DNA from 2 places in the Xanthobacter pseudotagetidis genome. Region 1 is predicted to be linked to the other one. Evidence: riboswitches for the same ligand, from Rfam matches in the RefSeq annotation. Region 1 holds a riboswitch; the other holds the start of a gene.
What was found. A riboswitch is a leader RNA that binds a small molecule or an ion and turns the genes downstream of it on or off. The one in region 1 is predicted to bind thiamine pyrophosphate.
Positions count from the first base shown of each region.

Region 2: it holds a riboswitch for thiamine pyrophosphate, as region 1 does, so the genes downstream of both, thiO (glycine oxidase ThiO) here and thiC (phosphomethylpyrimidine synthase ThiC) in region 1, are expected to answer to the same signal.

Region 1 is NZ_CM195534.1:2,528,390-2,535,259, forward strand. It holds tRNA gene V5F67_RS11530 (tRNA-Cys) at 81-154, opposite strand; gene msrQ (protein-methionine-sulfoxide reductase heme-binding subunit MsrQ) at 278-1,189, opposite strand; gene V5F67_RS11540 (tellurite resistance TerB family protein) at 1,269-2,369, opposite strand; gene V5F67_RS11545 (thymidylate synthase) at 2,513-3,307, opposite strand; TPP riboswitch at 3,487-3,617, shown strand; gene thiC (phosphomethylpyrimidine synthase ThiC) at 3,705-5,573, shown strand; tRNA gene V5F67_RS11555 (tRNA-His) at 5,800-5,876, shown strand; gene V5F67_RS11560 (SRPBCC family protein) at 6,097-6,558, opposite strand; gene V5F67_RS11565 (ABC transporter ATP-binding protein) at 6,591-6,870, opposite strand, start outside.
Region 2 is NZ_CM195534.1:1,709,565-1,716,434, forward strand. It holds gene V5F67_RS07860 (thiamine phosphate synthase) at 1-342, opposite strand, end outside; gene V5F67_RS07865 (thiazole synthase) at 350-1,129, opposite strand; gene thiS (sulfur carrier protein ThiS) at 1,185-1,394, opposite strand; gene thiO (glycine oxidase ThiO) at 1,400-2,605, opposite strand; TPP riboswitch at 2,594-2,692, opposite strand; gene V5F67_RS07880 (glutathione S-transferase family protein) at 2,867-3,481, shown strand; partial or broken gene V5F67_RS07885 (IS5 family transposase) at 3,645-4,402, shown strand; gene V5F67_RS07890 (NUDIX domain-containing protein) at 4,470-4,913, shown strand; gene sppA (signal peptide peptidase SppA) at 5,185-6,156, shown strand; gene ihfB (integration host factor subunit beta) at 6,276-6,560, shown strand; gene V5F67_RS07905 (lipopolysaccharide assembly protein LapA domain-containing protein) at 6,557-6,870, shown strand, end outside.

The sequences.
Region 1 (6,870 bases):
ATCGGGAGGGTGCTGAAGCCCGGCTGCAACGCGCCGCACGGCGCTTTTGCCGGGGCCGGGGGTGCTCACGCAGGGGAAGCTGGAGGCCACGCCCGGAATCGAACCGGGGTGCACGGATTTGCAGTCCGCTGCGTAACCACTCCGCCACGTGGCCTCACGGAGAGGCGTTCTTAAGGGGTTCGCCACACCGGCGCAAGCGTCCGCTCCCGCTTGTCCCCGGCTGCGGCGGCGCCAGGCGGGGGGCGTCGATCCGCAGGAGATCCCGCGCCGGCGGTCGTCAGGAGGCCCCGGTGCGCGCGCTTCCGGCGGCGCGCCGGCGCCGACCGTCCGGGCGCGCGTGCGGACGTCGCCGCCCGTCGATCGCCGCCGCTGCCGCCACCGCGAGCCCGCCCGCCAGCACCCACCAGAACGGGCGCGGGCCGAGGTCGAACGAGAGGTTGGCCTCCAGCACCAGCGCCGGGTCGACGCGGGTGGCGAGGCCGTACCAGGCGGCTTCCATCGCCGCTGTGGCGAGCGCGCTCACGGCCGCCAGCAGGGCCAGGCGGCCGGCCGCGACCGGGGTGCCGCCGCGGAACAGCAGGCGGAATCCGAGCAGATAGGCGAGGACCCCCGCCATGAGCGTGGGCTCGGTCACATCCAGCTTCGACTGGAAGAAGAAATGCAGCGTGCCGAGCGCCGCCGCCCCGTAGGCCAGCCGGTGCAGCCGCGACCAGCCCTGCGCCCCCATGCGGCGGATCGCGGCGTTGGTGGAGGTCAGCCCCAGCGCCAGCAGGATGGCGAGCGCCAGCGCGCCGATGACGAGATAGACCCTGAGCACGATCTCCTGCACCGCCCGCGCCGCGCCCTGGTCGACGAAGAACAGGCCGATGTGGAGGAGCGCATAGCCCAGCGCCGCGAGGCCGAGCGTGCGGCGGGCGAGGATCAGCTTGTTCCAGCCGAAGGTGCGGCGCAGCGGCGTCACCGCGAGGCTGGCGACGAGGAAGCGCAGCGCCCAGAGGCCCGTGAAGTGGATGGCGGCGGACACCGGCCGCGCCCCGAGCCCCCCGCTTGCGGCGATCCAGGAAAGATAGGCGAGCGGCGCGAAGGCAAGCGCCAGCGCGACCGCCTTCTCGGCGCTCAGGGCGCCGGATCTCTCGAAGAGGAGGGGGCGCGCCAGACGCGCGAGCGGGGTAGGGGAGGCGGCAGGCATCGCGCCTTCTACGTCGCCGGTGAGGACCGCGTTACGGCGCGCCCGCGCACGATGGCGTGAGCGCGCCGTCCCATCGGGATCAGGCCGCCAGGTCGCGGTCCAGCTGGGCCTTCAGCGCCGGGTCGATGGCGAGCGCCTGGGCGAGGTTCGCGAGATAGCGCTGCTCGGCCGCGCTGTCGGGGCGGATGGCCATGACCGAGGCGGCGTAGATCTGCATCGCCGCCTCCGGCGAGGTCGCGGCGTTCACCAGGTCCTGGGGATTGACGGGGGTGGAGAGGATTTCCACCAGAACCGCCTGGTCCGGCGCCTGCCCGCCCATGCGCGTCACGCCCTGGGCGATGCGGTTGAGCTCGTCCTGGTCGAGGCTGCCGTCGGCCTGCGCGGCGGCGGCCATGGCGGCAACCAGCACCTGCGAGAAGTGCTCCGGGCCGCCCGGCGCCTGGGCCGGGCTGAAGGCCTGGGCGTCGTCGGCCACCAGGCGCGAGCCGCCGGACTGCGCCTGCCACTTGCGGAAGGCGTTGAACGCCAGCATGCCGATGATGGCGAGGCCGCCATACTTCACGAGGTCGCCGCCGCCGCTCGGCTGGGTGCCACCGGTGGGCTGCGGCGCCGGGGCCGGAGCGGGCACCGGCATCGGGCTCGGCGCGGGCTGCCCCGCCGGGCCGCCGAGGGCGTCCTGGGCGAGATCGCCGAGGCCGCCACCCGCGCGGCCGGCCGCGCCGCCCGCGGCGCCGCCGCCGCCCAGCACCTGGCCGAGGATGTCGCCGAGGCCGCCTGGAAGGCCGCCGGCGCTGCCCGCCTGCCCGCCCGCGCCGCCGCCCAGCACCTGGCCCAGAATGTCGTTGAGGCCGCCGCCGCCCGCGCTGCCGCCGCGCGGCCCGGCGCCGCCGCCGAGCACCTGTCCGAGGATGTCGCCAAGGCCGCCGCCGGCCTGCCCGCCGCGGCCCTGGCCGCCGGCCGCGCCGCCGAGCACCTGGCCGAGAATGTCGCCGAGGCCGCCCGGCAGGCCACCGGCCCCGCCGCCCTGCTGGCCGCCGCCGAGCGCGCTCTGGAGGATCTGCTCCAGGGGGCTGCCGCCCGCGCCGCTGGCGGCCGGCCCCGCGCCGGCCCCGCGCACGCTGCCGCCGCCGAGCGCCGCGCCCAAGAGCTGACCCAGCAGGCTTCCTGCATCCGATGCCATGGCACCCTCCATTGAAAGAACGAGCGAAACCGCTCGGTACGCTCGCACGCCCAGATGACAGGCGCGCGGCAATTCCAGTTCCCCTGGTCCGGCTCACATAGCACGTTCCGCGCGCGGGCCGAATGGCGCCGCCGCGCCACCGGTCAGACCGCGACCGCGGCCTTGATGTGGGGATGGGGATCGTAGCCATCGAACGCCACGTCCTGGTAGCGGAAGGCGAACAGGTCGGTGACCTCGCGGTTCAGCACCAGCCGCGGCAGCGCGCGGGGGGGACGAGACAGCTGCTCGCGCGCCTGGTCGAGATGGTTGAGGTAGAGGTGCGCGTCGCCGAGCGTATGGACGAAGTCCCCCGGCTTCAGCCCGGTCACCTGCGCCACCATGTGGGTAAGCAGCGCATAGGAGGCGATGTTGAACGGCACGCCCAGGAACACGTCCGCCGAGCGCTGGTAGAGCTGGCAGGAGAGCCTGCCGTCCGCGACTGCGAACTGGAACAGGCAGTGGCAGGGCGGCAGCGCCATCTTCGGCACGTCCGCGGGGTTCCAGGCGGTGACGATCAGGCGCCGGCTGTCGGGATTGCGCCGGATGTCGGCGACCACCTGCGCGATCTGGTCGATCACCCCGCCCTCGGGGGTGGGCCAGGAGCGCCACTGGTGCCCGTAGACCGGCCCGAGCTCGCCGTTTGCGTCCGCCCAATCGTCCCAGATGGAGACGCCGTTTTCCTTGAGATACCGGATGTTGGTGTCGCCGGCGAGGAACCACAGCAGCTCGTGGACGATGGACTTGAGGTGCAGCTTCTTCGTCGTCACCAGGGGGAAGCCCTCGGTGAGGTCGTAGCGCGACTGGTGCCCGAACACGCTGAGCGTGCCGGTGCCGGTGCGGTCGTCCTTGCGCACGCCCTCGTCGAGGATGCGCTTCAGGAGGTCATGGTATTGGCGCACGCTCTCACGTCCAGGGAATCGGGAACGGGACATAAGTCTAGGCCCGGGCGATGCAAGGGCCAACGATGCATCCCCCTTATGCCCGGTTTCCAAGGGAGCATCGCAGCGGCGTTTCTGGGCTGCGAGCCGGCATTGTGCGACGCAGCGTTGACATTGGCCTTTGGTCTACCTCACACTTGATCCGTTCCAAGGGGGGCCCCGGAAGGGGCTGAGATTTCGCACGGCCGCCGCCTCTGGGCTGCGGCCACCGCGTTGACCCTTTGAACCTGATCCGGGTCATACCGGCGAAGGGATCGGAACCCCGTGCCTGCGGACGTCCTGAAGAGTCCGCCGCGCGCCGTCTCCTGAAGCTCGAATCCCGGGTCTCGCTGGAAGCGCAAGCTTGAAGGAGATCCGCATGCTCGACGAAAGCTCGACCTCGTCTTTGAAGGTCACCACCGGCCCCCTGGCCTCATCCCGCAAGGTCCATGTGGGCGCCGCGCGGCCCGACGTGCGCGTCGCCATGCGCGAGATCGCCATCTCGGACCCGAGCGAGAAGCCGCTCAAGGTCTACGACACCTCCGGCCCCTACACCGACCCCGAGGCGGTGATCGACCTCACCAAGGGCCTGCCGCAGCTGCGCGCCCAGTGGATTCGCGAGCGCGGCGACGTGGAGGAGGTGGCGGGCCGTCAGGTCAAGCCCGAGGACAACGGCCTGAAGGACGGCCAGTCCTCGACGCTGCCGCAGTTCGACCTCACCGGCCGCAGCCCGCTGCGGGCCAAGGCGGGCAGGCGCCCGACCCAGATGGCCTATGCGCGGGCCGGCATCATCACGCCGGAGATGGAATACGTGGCCGCCCGCGAGAACCTCGCGCGCGCCAACGGCGGCGCCCATCCGCATCACCAGGCCATGGGCCTCGGCGCCACGATCCCGGCCGACATCACCCCCGAGTTCGTGCGCCAGGAGGTGGCCCGCGGGCGCGCCATCATCCCCAACAACATCAACCACCCCGAGACCGAGCCGATGGCCATCGGCCGGAACTTCCTGGTGAAGATCAACGCCAATATCGGCAATTCCGCCGTGACCTCGGGCGTCGCCGAGGAGGTGGACAAATTGGTGTGGGCGATCCGCTGGGGCGCCGACACGGTGATGGATCTCTCTACGGGCAAGAACATCCACACCATCCGCGAATGGATCATGCGCAATTCGCCGGTGCCGATCGGCACCGTGCCGATCTACCAGGCGCTGGAGAAGGTGAACGGCGTCGCCGAGGACCTCACCTGGGAGATCTTCCGCGACACGGTGATCGAGCAGGCCGAGCAGGGCGTCGACTACATGACGGTCCATGCCGGCGTGCGGCTGCCCTACGTTCCGCTCACCGCCAACCGGGTGACCGGCATCGTCTCGCGCGGCGGCTCGATCATGGCCAAGTGGTGCCTCGCCCACCACAAGGAGAGCTTCCTCTACGAGAATTTCGAGGAGCTGTGCGAGATCCTCGCCCAGTATGACGTCGCCTTCTCGCTCGGCGACGGCCTGCGCCCCGGCTCCATCGCCGACGCCAACGACGCCGCCCAGTTCGCCGAGCTGGAGACGCTGGGCGAGCTCACCGAGATCGCCTGGAAGTACGACTGCCAGGTGATGATCGAGGGGCCCGGCCACGTGCCGCTGCACCTGATCCGCGAGAACGTGGAGAAGCAGCTCAAGGTCTGCCACGAGGCGCCCTTCTACACCCTCGGCCCGCTGGTGACGGACATCTCCCCCGGCTACGACCACATCTCCTCCGCCATCGGCGCGGCGATGATCGGCTGGTTCGGCACGGCGATGCTCTGCTACGTGACGCCGAAGGAGCATCTGGGCCTGCCGGACCGCGACGACGTGAAGGCGGGCGTGATCTCCTACAAGATCGCCGCCCACGCCGCCGACCTCGCCAAGGGCCACCCGGCGGCGCGCATCCGCGACGACGCGCTCTCGCGCGCCCGCTTCACCTTCCGCTGGCGCGACCAGTTCGCGCTCTCCCTCGACCCGGAGACGGCGGAGCGCTTCCACGACGAGACGCTTCCCGCCGAGGGCGCCAAGGTGGCGCACTTCTGCTCCATGTGCGGGCCGAAATTCTGCTCCATGAAGATCTCGCAGGAGCTGAAGATCGAGGCCGGCGACATCGCCCGCGCCGAGGCCGACAACCTCGCCTCTGCCGGCATGGCGGAGATGGCGCAGAAGTTCCGCGACGGCGGCGGCAAGATCTACGCCCCCGCGCCGGACGTGGCGCCGCCGCCGGCGGCGGAGTAGCGATCGCCCGCGCCTCCGCCCCGAAACCGGAGGAGGCGCCGACCGCACCGACAGGAAGGGCCCGGCCGCGGCTGCGCGCCGGGCCTTCTGTTTGCAGCGTTTCGCGCCCACGTTCCGGGGCGGGCTGGCGCGCCTTGGGATGAGGTGCCGCGCCCCCTTGAAATCGCGGGCCGGCCCGCGTAGGTTCCGCGCTCTCTCCGCCGCCCCTCGCGGCGCGGACGGCCGTGCAGGTGTAGCTCAGTTGGTTAGAGCGCCGGTCTGTGGAACCGGAGGTCGGTGGTTCGAGCCCACCCACCTGTACCAAATTCGATCAATAAAATCAGAGACGCAGACGCTCCAGGGTGTGATCTGGTCGAGAGTGATTTGCTTTATGTGCCGATAGTGCGCCGGTGCCTCGCGCCTGGTTCAGGCGGGCGTCGGCACACCAAGGCATCTTCACGGTTCATCCCGCGTCCGCGGCTCTTGTCGCTTCGACGCGCCTGAAGCCGGCTTCCAACGCCCCGGCTAGAGCCAGGCGCGCCGCCTATTCCGCCGGAGGCGCATCCAGGTATCGCACCAGGTTGGCGAAGAAGAGGTCGGCCTGCTGCTTGGCGGTGCCCGCCACCAGGCGCTGGCCGAGTTGCGCCAGCTTGCCGCCGATCTGCGCCTCGACCTGGTAGCTGAGGCGCGTGCCGCCCTCCGGCAGGTCGGCGAGCGTCACCAGCGCGCTGCCCTTGGCGAAGCCGGCGATGCCGCCGTCGCCCTCGCCGGTGATGCGGTAGCGCGACGGCGGCTCGCGGTCGGACAACGTCACCTTGCCCCGGAATTTCGCCTTCACCGGGCCGACCTTCGCCACCACCGCCGCACGCATCGTGTCGTCGGATAGCCGCTCGATCTCCTCGCAGCCGGCGATGCAGGCCTTGAGCACCGCCTCGTCGTTCAGCGCCGCATAGACGCGCTCGCGCGGGCAGGCGATGGCGCACTGCCCGGTCATCTCCAGGGCCATGGCCCGTCTCCTTCTCGTCCTCCGGGCCCGGCCTATTCCGCCTCGGAATGGCGGCCGATGTCGCGCCAGATGCGCTCGCACAGGTCGCGGAACTCGGGTAGCAGCCGCACTTGCCGGAAGTCGCGCGGGCGCGGCAGATCGATGCGGTACTCGCTCTTGATCCGGCCGGGCGGGCCTTCCATCACCACCACGCGGTCGGACAGGCCCACCGCCTCCTCGATGTCGTGGGTCACGAACACCACGGATTTCGCGTCCTGGCTCCAGATGCGCAGCAGCTCGCGGCCGAGGATCATCTTGGTCATGGCGTCGAGC
Region 2 (6,870 bases), 820 kb from region 1:
CGCCGCCTCCTCCCGGGAGTGGAGGGACAGCCCCACCAGCGCCTTTGGCCCGAGCAGCGCCCGCGCCGCGGCCGCATCGGAGCCGCCGGGCAGGTGCACGCCATCGGCCCCCGCTGCCCGGGCGAGCGCGGCCGCGCCGTGCAGCGTCACCCGCGCGCCGAACGGCCGCGCGACCCCGGCGATGCGGGCGAACAGCGCGACCTGCTCGACCTCCGGCAGGTCCTTCTCGCGCAGGCTGATCCAGCGGCAGCCGCCGGCGCAGGCGGCGGCGACCACGGCCGCGAGATCGCCCTTCGCCTGCGACCGGTCGGTGATGAGGAGCGCCGGCGGGACGGGCAGCACCGCCGCCTCAGCTGCCGACGAGGCCGAATTCGGGGCTCGACGCTTCCGCGTGCAATCTCTTGGGGATGCGCCCCGACAGCCGGGCGAGGCGCCCGCCTTCCACCGCGTGGCGGAAGGCAGCGGCCATGCGGACCGGGTCGTGCGCCTTCGACACCGCGGTGTTGAGCAGCACCGCTGCGCAGCCGAGCTCCATGGCGAGCGCGGCATCCGAGGCGGTGCCGATGCCCGCGTCCAGCACCACCGGCACCGGCGAGCGGGCGCAGATCAGCTCGATCATGTGCGGGTTGGCGATGCCGAGCCCGGTGCCGATCATGGAGCCGAGCGGCATCACGGTGGCGGCGCCGAGGTCGGCGAGCTTCTGGCAGGTGACGGGATCGTCGTTGCAGTAGGGCAGCACGACGAAGCCGCGGCTCACCAGCTCCTCGGTGGCCTTCAGCAGCTCTTCCACGTTGGGATAGAGCAGCTCCCGGTCGCCGATCACCTCCAGCTTCACCCAGTCGGTCTCCAGCGCCTCGCGGGCCAGCTCGGCGGTGAGGATGGCGTCCTTCGCGGTCTGGCATCCGGCGGTGTTGGGCAGGATGTGGACCCGGCCGGCGAGCAGGTCGGTCAGGCTCTCCTCGTAGCCGGCGAGGCTGATGCGGCGGATCGAGGCGGTCGCCATCTGCGCGCCGGAGGCCTCCAGCGCATCCAGGAACACCTTCTGGTTCGGATAGCCGGCGGTGCCGAGGAACAGGCGCGAGGTGAAGCTGCGCCCGGCGATGACGAGGGGATCGTTGAACTCGGTCATGGTTGTTCTCGTTCTTTCCTGCGCGAAGCGCTCCCTCCCCGGAGCGCCTGGGGGGTCAGCCCCCCTGCTTCGCCTCGATGATCTCCACCTGGTCGCCGGCCGCAAGCCGGGTCTCGCCCCAGGCGCGGCGCGGCACCACGGCGCCGTTGAGCGCCACCGCGATGCCCTTGCGGCCGTCCTCCACGCCCTTCTCGCGCAAAAGCTCCGCGACGGTGGCGACGGGGTGCCGCTCCGGCGCGCCGTTCACCTTCAGGGCGAGCGTCATGGCCGTCACTCCGCCGCCGCGCGCGGGGCGAAGCGCGACGCCGTGAACGGCGCCGCCACCGCGTCCATGCGGCCGTCGAGGATCTGGGAGACGATGGCATCGGTCGTCACCGGCAGCAGCAGGATGCCGTTGCGGTGGTGGCCGGTGGCGTAGACGAGGCCCTCCACCTCGGCGCTCGGGCCGAGGATCGGCGCGTCGTCGCGGCTGCCGGGGCGGAAGCCCACCCACTGCTCGATGATCGGCAGCTCCTCCAGGGTCGGCAGCGCGCGCCAGGCATTGGTGAGCAGCGCCAGCAGGCCGCCGGCGGTGAGCGAGGTGTCGAAGCCCTTCTCCTCGGTGGTGGCGCCGATGATGAGCCGGCCGTCGCGGCGCGGCACCAGATAGGCGCCGGGCGCCCACAGGACGTGGGTGAGGATCGGCGCCGCCGGGTCCATCTGCAGCGCCAGCATCTGGCCCTTGATGGGCCGCACCGGCAGGGGCGCCGCCGGGGCCGTGCCGATGCCGCGGCTCCAGGCGCCGGCGGCGAGCACCGCCACGTCGGCGCCGTGGAGCGCGCCGCCCGCCACCACGCCGGTGACGCGGCCGGACGCGGCCTCGATCCGCTCCGCCGGCAGGCCCTCGTGGAGCCCGACGCCGGCGGCGAGCGCCGCCGCCTTCAGTGCCGCGGCCACCTTGCGGTTGTCCACCTGGTGGTCTTCCGGCGTCAGGATCGCGCCCGCCACCTTGGCCGCGAGATAGGGCTCGCGCCGACGCACCTCGGCGCCGCCGAGCCATTCCACCGGCAGGCCGAGGGAGGTCTGGAGCGCGTGGAGATGCCGCAGCCGCGCGAGGTCGTCGGCGGTGAGGGCGATGGAGAGCGTGCCCTCCGTGCGCAGGTCGACGCCCGTGCCCGTCTCCTGCTCCAGCTCAGCGGCGAAGGCGGGCCAGAGCGCCTGGCTCGCGCGGTTGAGCGCGAGCAGGACATGCTCGCCGGGCTCGGCCTCGGCGCAGGCGGCGAGCATGCCGGCGGCGGCATGGGTGGCGCCCCGGCCGGCCTCGCCGGCCTCGAACACATCCACCGGGCAGCCTGCCTTGGCGAGCCGCCAGGCGATGGCGAGCCCGATGACGCCGCCGCCGACGATGGCGACGCGCGGGCACGATTCCTTCATCCGCGCCGGGCTGGCGGCGGTTTCGGACGAAGACGATGCGAAGGTCGATAAGCTCGCGCTCATCGGCATCTCCCTACGCTGGCATGATCCAGACAGGTTCGATGGGTATGATCTCAGCCGTGCACGTGCACGGCACCCCAGGCCGTATGCGCATTATCCATCGCCGCAGCCCCGCGCGCAAGGCCCTGAGCCGGCTCGCACCCACGCAAGGCGTGGATGCTCCGATCACGTCGGAGCATGACGGCGGATACGTCCTGATGCGGACTCGACACCCGTTGATGTTCCCTTTATGTTCTGAAAGATCAAATCCAGGGAGAACCGCCAGTGAAGCTCTATTGGGCGCCCCATAGCCGGGCCTTTCGCGTGCTGTGGATGCTGGAGGAGGCCGGGGTTGCCTATGAGCGGGCGCTGGTCGACATCCGCAACGGCGCCCAGGACACGCCGGCTTTCCGCGCCGTCAATCCCATGGGCAAGGTTCCGGCGCTGACCGATGGCGAAGCGCGCCTCGCCGAGAGCGCCGCCATCTGCGCCTACGTGGCTGAGCGCGTGCCGGAAGCCGGCCTCGCCCCGGCCCTGGGCGATCCGGCGCGCGGGCGCTATCTGCAATACCTGTTCTTCTCGGCCGGCTGCATGGAGCCGGCCTTCGTGCAGAAGATGATGGGTGTGAGCCTGCCCAAGTCGAGCGCCGGCTGGGGCAGCTTCGACCTGGTGATGGAGGTGGTGGACGCGGCGCTGACGCCCGGTCCCTATCTGCTGGGGGAGCAGTTCACCGCCGCCGACGTGATGCTGGGCTCCGACGTGTGGTACGGCATCGGCCTGCTCAAGGTGATCGATCCCACCCCGGCCATGGTCGCCTATGTGGAGCGCCTCACGGCGCGCCCCGCCTTCAAGAGGGCGCAGGAGATCGAGGCCGCGGCGCTGGCCGCAGCGGCGGGCTGAGGCCAGGCGCCGGGCCGGCGCTTCCGGGGCCGCGCCCGCACGGCTGCGTCTTCTGGCCGGTGCGGACAGGCCTTTGCGGTCTAGGCGGGATCGACATTCAGGATTCCCAGCGCGCTGAAATGCTGATTCATAGGGAACCGTGTTTTCCGCACGGAGCCCCGGCATGGCCGCGAAACGGTATGAATTGAGCGACGCTCAATGGGAGAAGATCGCGCCGCTGTTGCCCGGCAAGGCGACGGATCCCGGGCGGACGGGCTCGGATAACCGCTTGTTCGTCAACGGGTGTCTTTGGGTTCTACGGTCCGGCGCGCACTGGTGCGACCTGCCCGAGCGCTATGGCCGCTGGAAGAGCATCCACAAGCGCTTCAGCCGCTGGTGCCACGCCGGGGTCTGGGAGCGCGTGTTCGAGGCTCTGACAGCCGATCACGACAACCGCTATCTGATGATCGACTCAACCATCGTCCGCGCCCACCAGCAGGCCGCGAGCGGAAAAGGGGGGCCAAGGATCAGGCGCTGGGGCGTTCCCGAGGGGGATTGACCACCAAGATCCACATGCTGGCCGACGCGCTGGGGCGGCCCTTGCGCTTCATCGTCACGGCCGGCCAGAAAGGCGATGTCACCGCCGCTCCAGCCCTGGTGGAGGGCCGGGTCGGTGGCGCCGTGCTCGCCGACAAGGCCTATGACAGCAATGCCTTCCGCAAGATCGTGACCGGCATCGGCGCGACGGCGGTGATCCCTTCCAACCGCACCCGCAAGGTGCTCATCGCCCACGATGTCATGGCTTACAGGCGGCGCAACCGGATCGAGCGCTGCTTCAACCGCCTCAAGCACTTCCGACGCTTCGCGACCAGATATGACCGCAGGACAATCCACTTCACCGGCTTCATCCACATCGCCGCAGCCATGATCTGGCTGCGATGAATGTCGATATGCTCTAGCCTTTGCGGTCCAGCCTGTGCCGCGGCGCCGGATGGTCTAAGGTGGCGGCATGCTTGGGCTCATTCCCCTGATCCGCCGGGTGCGCCACGGCATGACGCTCGGCGTGCGCGTCATGGCCGAGGACGCGGACGGGCGCCTGCTGCTGGTGCGCCATTCCTACCTGCCGGGCTGGCACCTGCCCGGCGGCGGCGTCGATTTCGGCGAGACCGCCGCCGATGCCGCGCGGCGCGAGTTGAAGGAGGAGGCGAACGTGGAGGCCGAGGAGCCGCTCGCCATGGCGGGCATGTTCTTCAACCCCCGCGTCGGCGGGCGCGACCACGTGGTGCTGTTCCGCGCCGGCCGCATCGTCATCGGCCCGCGCCCGGCGCGCAACCTCGAGATCCTCGCCGCCGAATTCTTCGCGCCCGACGCGCTGCCGCAGGACATCTCGCCCGCGACCCTGCGGCGCATCGCCGAGCAAGAGGGCCGGACGCCGGTCTCCGACATGTGGTGAGCGGCCCGCCGTTTCCTGCCGGCGGCCGCGTTTTTCTTTTGTGCGTTTCTTTTGTGCGCGGCAATCGCCGCGGCCGCGCCGGACGGCCGGCTCCTTCCGCCGCGGGGCCTCGCCCGATCGGCCGGGCGAGGGCGTGACGGCGCCGCTTGCGCTTGCCAAGGGCGGGTCCGCCCGCTTAAGTCCGCACCGCGCGGGCGCCGCCGCCGCTCCCGTCCCGGCATCGGGCCGGGGATGGCGTGCGGCTCCGGGGGCGCCGTCTGGAGTTTCCGCCATGTCCCTCGACGCCGATCAGATCGTCGAACGCCGCCGCCTCAGGCGCAAGCTCACCTTCTGGCGCACGCTCGGCGTGCTCGCCGCGGTCGCCGCGGTGGCGGTGGCGGCCTCGGTGATCGCCGGCCGCACCATTTCCGCCTCCACGCCGCACGTGGCGCGGGTGGTGATCGGCGGCGTGATCCGCAACGACCGCGAGCGCGTCGAGATGCTGGACGACATCGCCGAATCCCGCGCCGCGGCGGTGATCCTGTCCATCGACAGTCCCGGCGGTACCGTCACCGGCGCCGAGCAGCTCTACGACGCGCTCCAGCGCCTCGCCAAGAAGAAGCCGGTGGTCGCCGTGGTGGAGGGCCTCGCCGCCTCGGGCGGCTACATCGCCGCCATCGGCGCCGACCACATCGTCGCCCGGCGCAACGCGCTCGTGGGCTCGGTGGGCGTCATCTACCAGTTTCCCAACGTCTACGAGCTGCTGAAGGGCGTCGGCATCTCGGTGGAGGACATCAAGTCGTCGCCGCTCAAGGCCGCCCCCAACGGCTACACCCCCACCTCGCCGGAGGCGCGCGCCGCCATCGACGCGCTGGTGGTGGACACCTACGGCTGGTTCAAGGGCCTCGTCGCCAGCCGCCGCAAGCTCACCGACGCCCAGCTCGCCACCGTCGCCGACGGGCGCGTCTTCACCGGCCACCAGGGCCTCGGCCTGCAGCTGGTGGACGAGCTCGGCGACGAGACCACGGCGCGCGCGTGGCTCGCCCGCGAGAAGGGGGTCTCCGAGGACCTCAAGGTGCGCACCTGGCGCACCCGGCAGGTGGGCGACGAGTTCGGCTGGCTTTCGAGCGCGGTCACCGGGCTCGCCGGCGCCCTCGGCTTCCCGCAGCTCGCCGCCATCCTGTCGCAGGCCACAAGCGCCGCATTGGAGCGGGCTCAGCTTGACGGCCTATTGGCCCTCTGGCACCCTCAAATCGACAGGTGAACGGTGCTTGAGAACCGTCCGAATTCCGGCCCGCGCATCTGCTCCGGTCCCGCTTGGGCGGGGGCTGGTCGTCGGAGGCGGCGGCACTCTGGATCGTTCCTGGGGGAGACGAAGCCGTCATGATCAAGTCCGAACTGGTGCAGAAGATCGCGGAAGCCAACCCCCATCTCTATCAGCGCGACGTCGAGAACATCGTCAACGCCATCCTCGAGCAGATCGTCTCGGCTCTGGAGCGGGGCGACCGCGTGGAGCTGCGCGGCTTCGGCGCCTTCTCGGTGAAGAAGCGCGACGCGCGCGTCGGCCGCAACCCGCGCACCGGCAAGCAGGTCGAGGTGAGCGAGAAGAGCGTGCCCTATTTCAAGACCGGCAAGGAGATGCGCGAGCGTCTCAACGACGGGCGGTGAGCGTGGGCCGCGTCCTCTCGCTCCTGATCGTCGTTCCGCTCTCCATCCTCGGCGTGGCGCTGGCGGTGGCCAACCGCAAGCCGGTGACCGTCTCGCTCGATCCCTTCACGCCCGCGACGCCGGCCTTCTCGGTGACGGTGCCCCTGTTCGCGGTGATCTTCGCCGCCCTGATCGCCGGGGTCGTCCTCGGCGGGCTGGTCACCTGGGTGAGCCAGGGCCGCTTCCGCCGCGAGGCGCGGCTCGCCCGCCGCGAGATGCGGCGCGAGGATCGCCGTGCCGAGGATCGCCGTGCCGAGGAGCGGCGCGACGC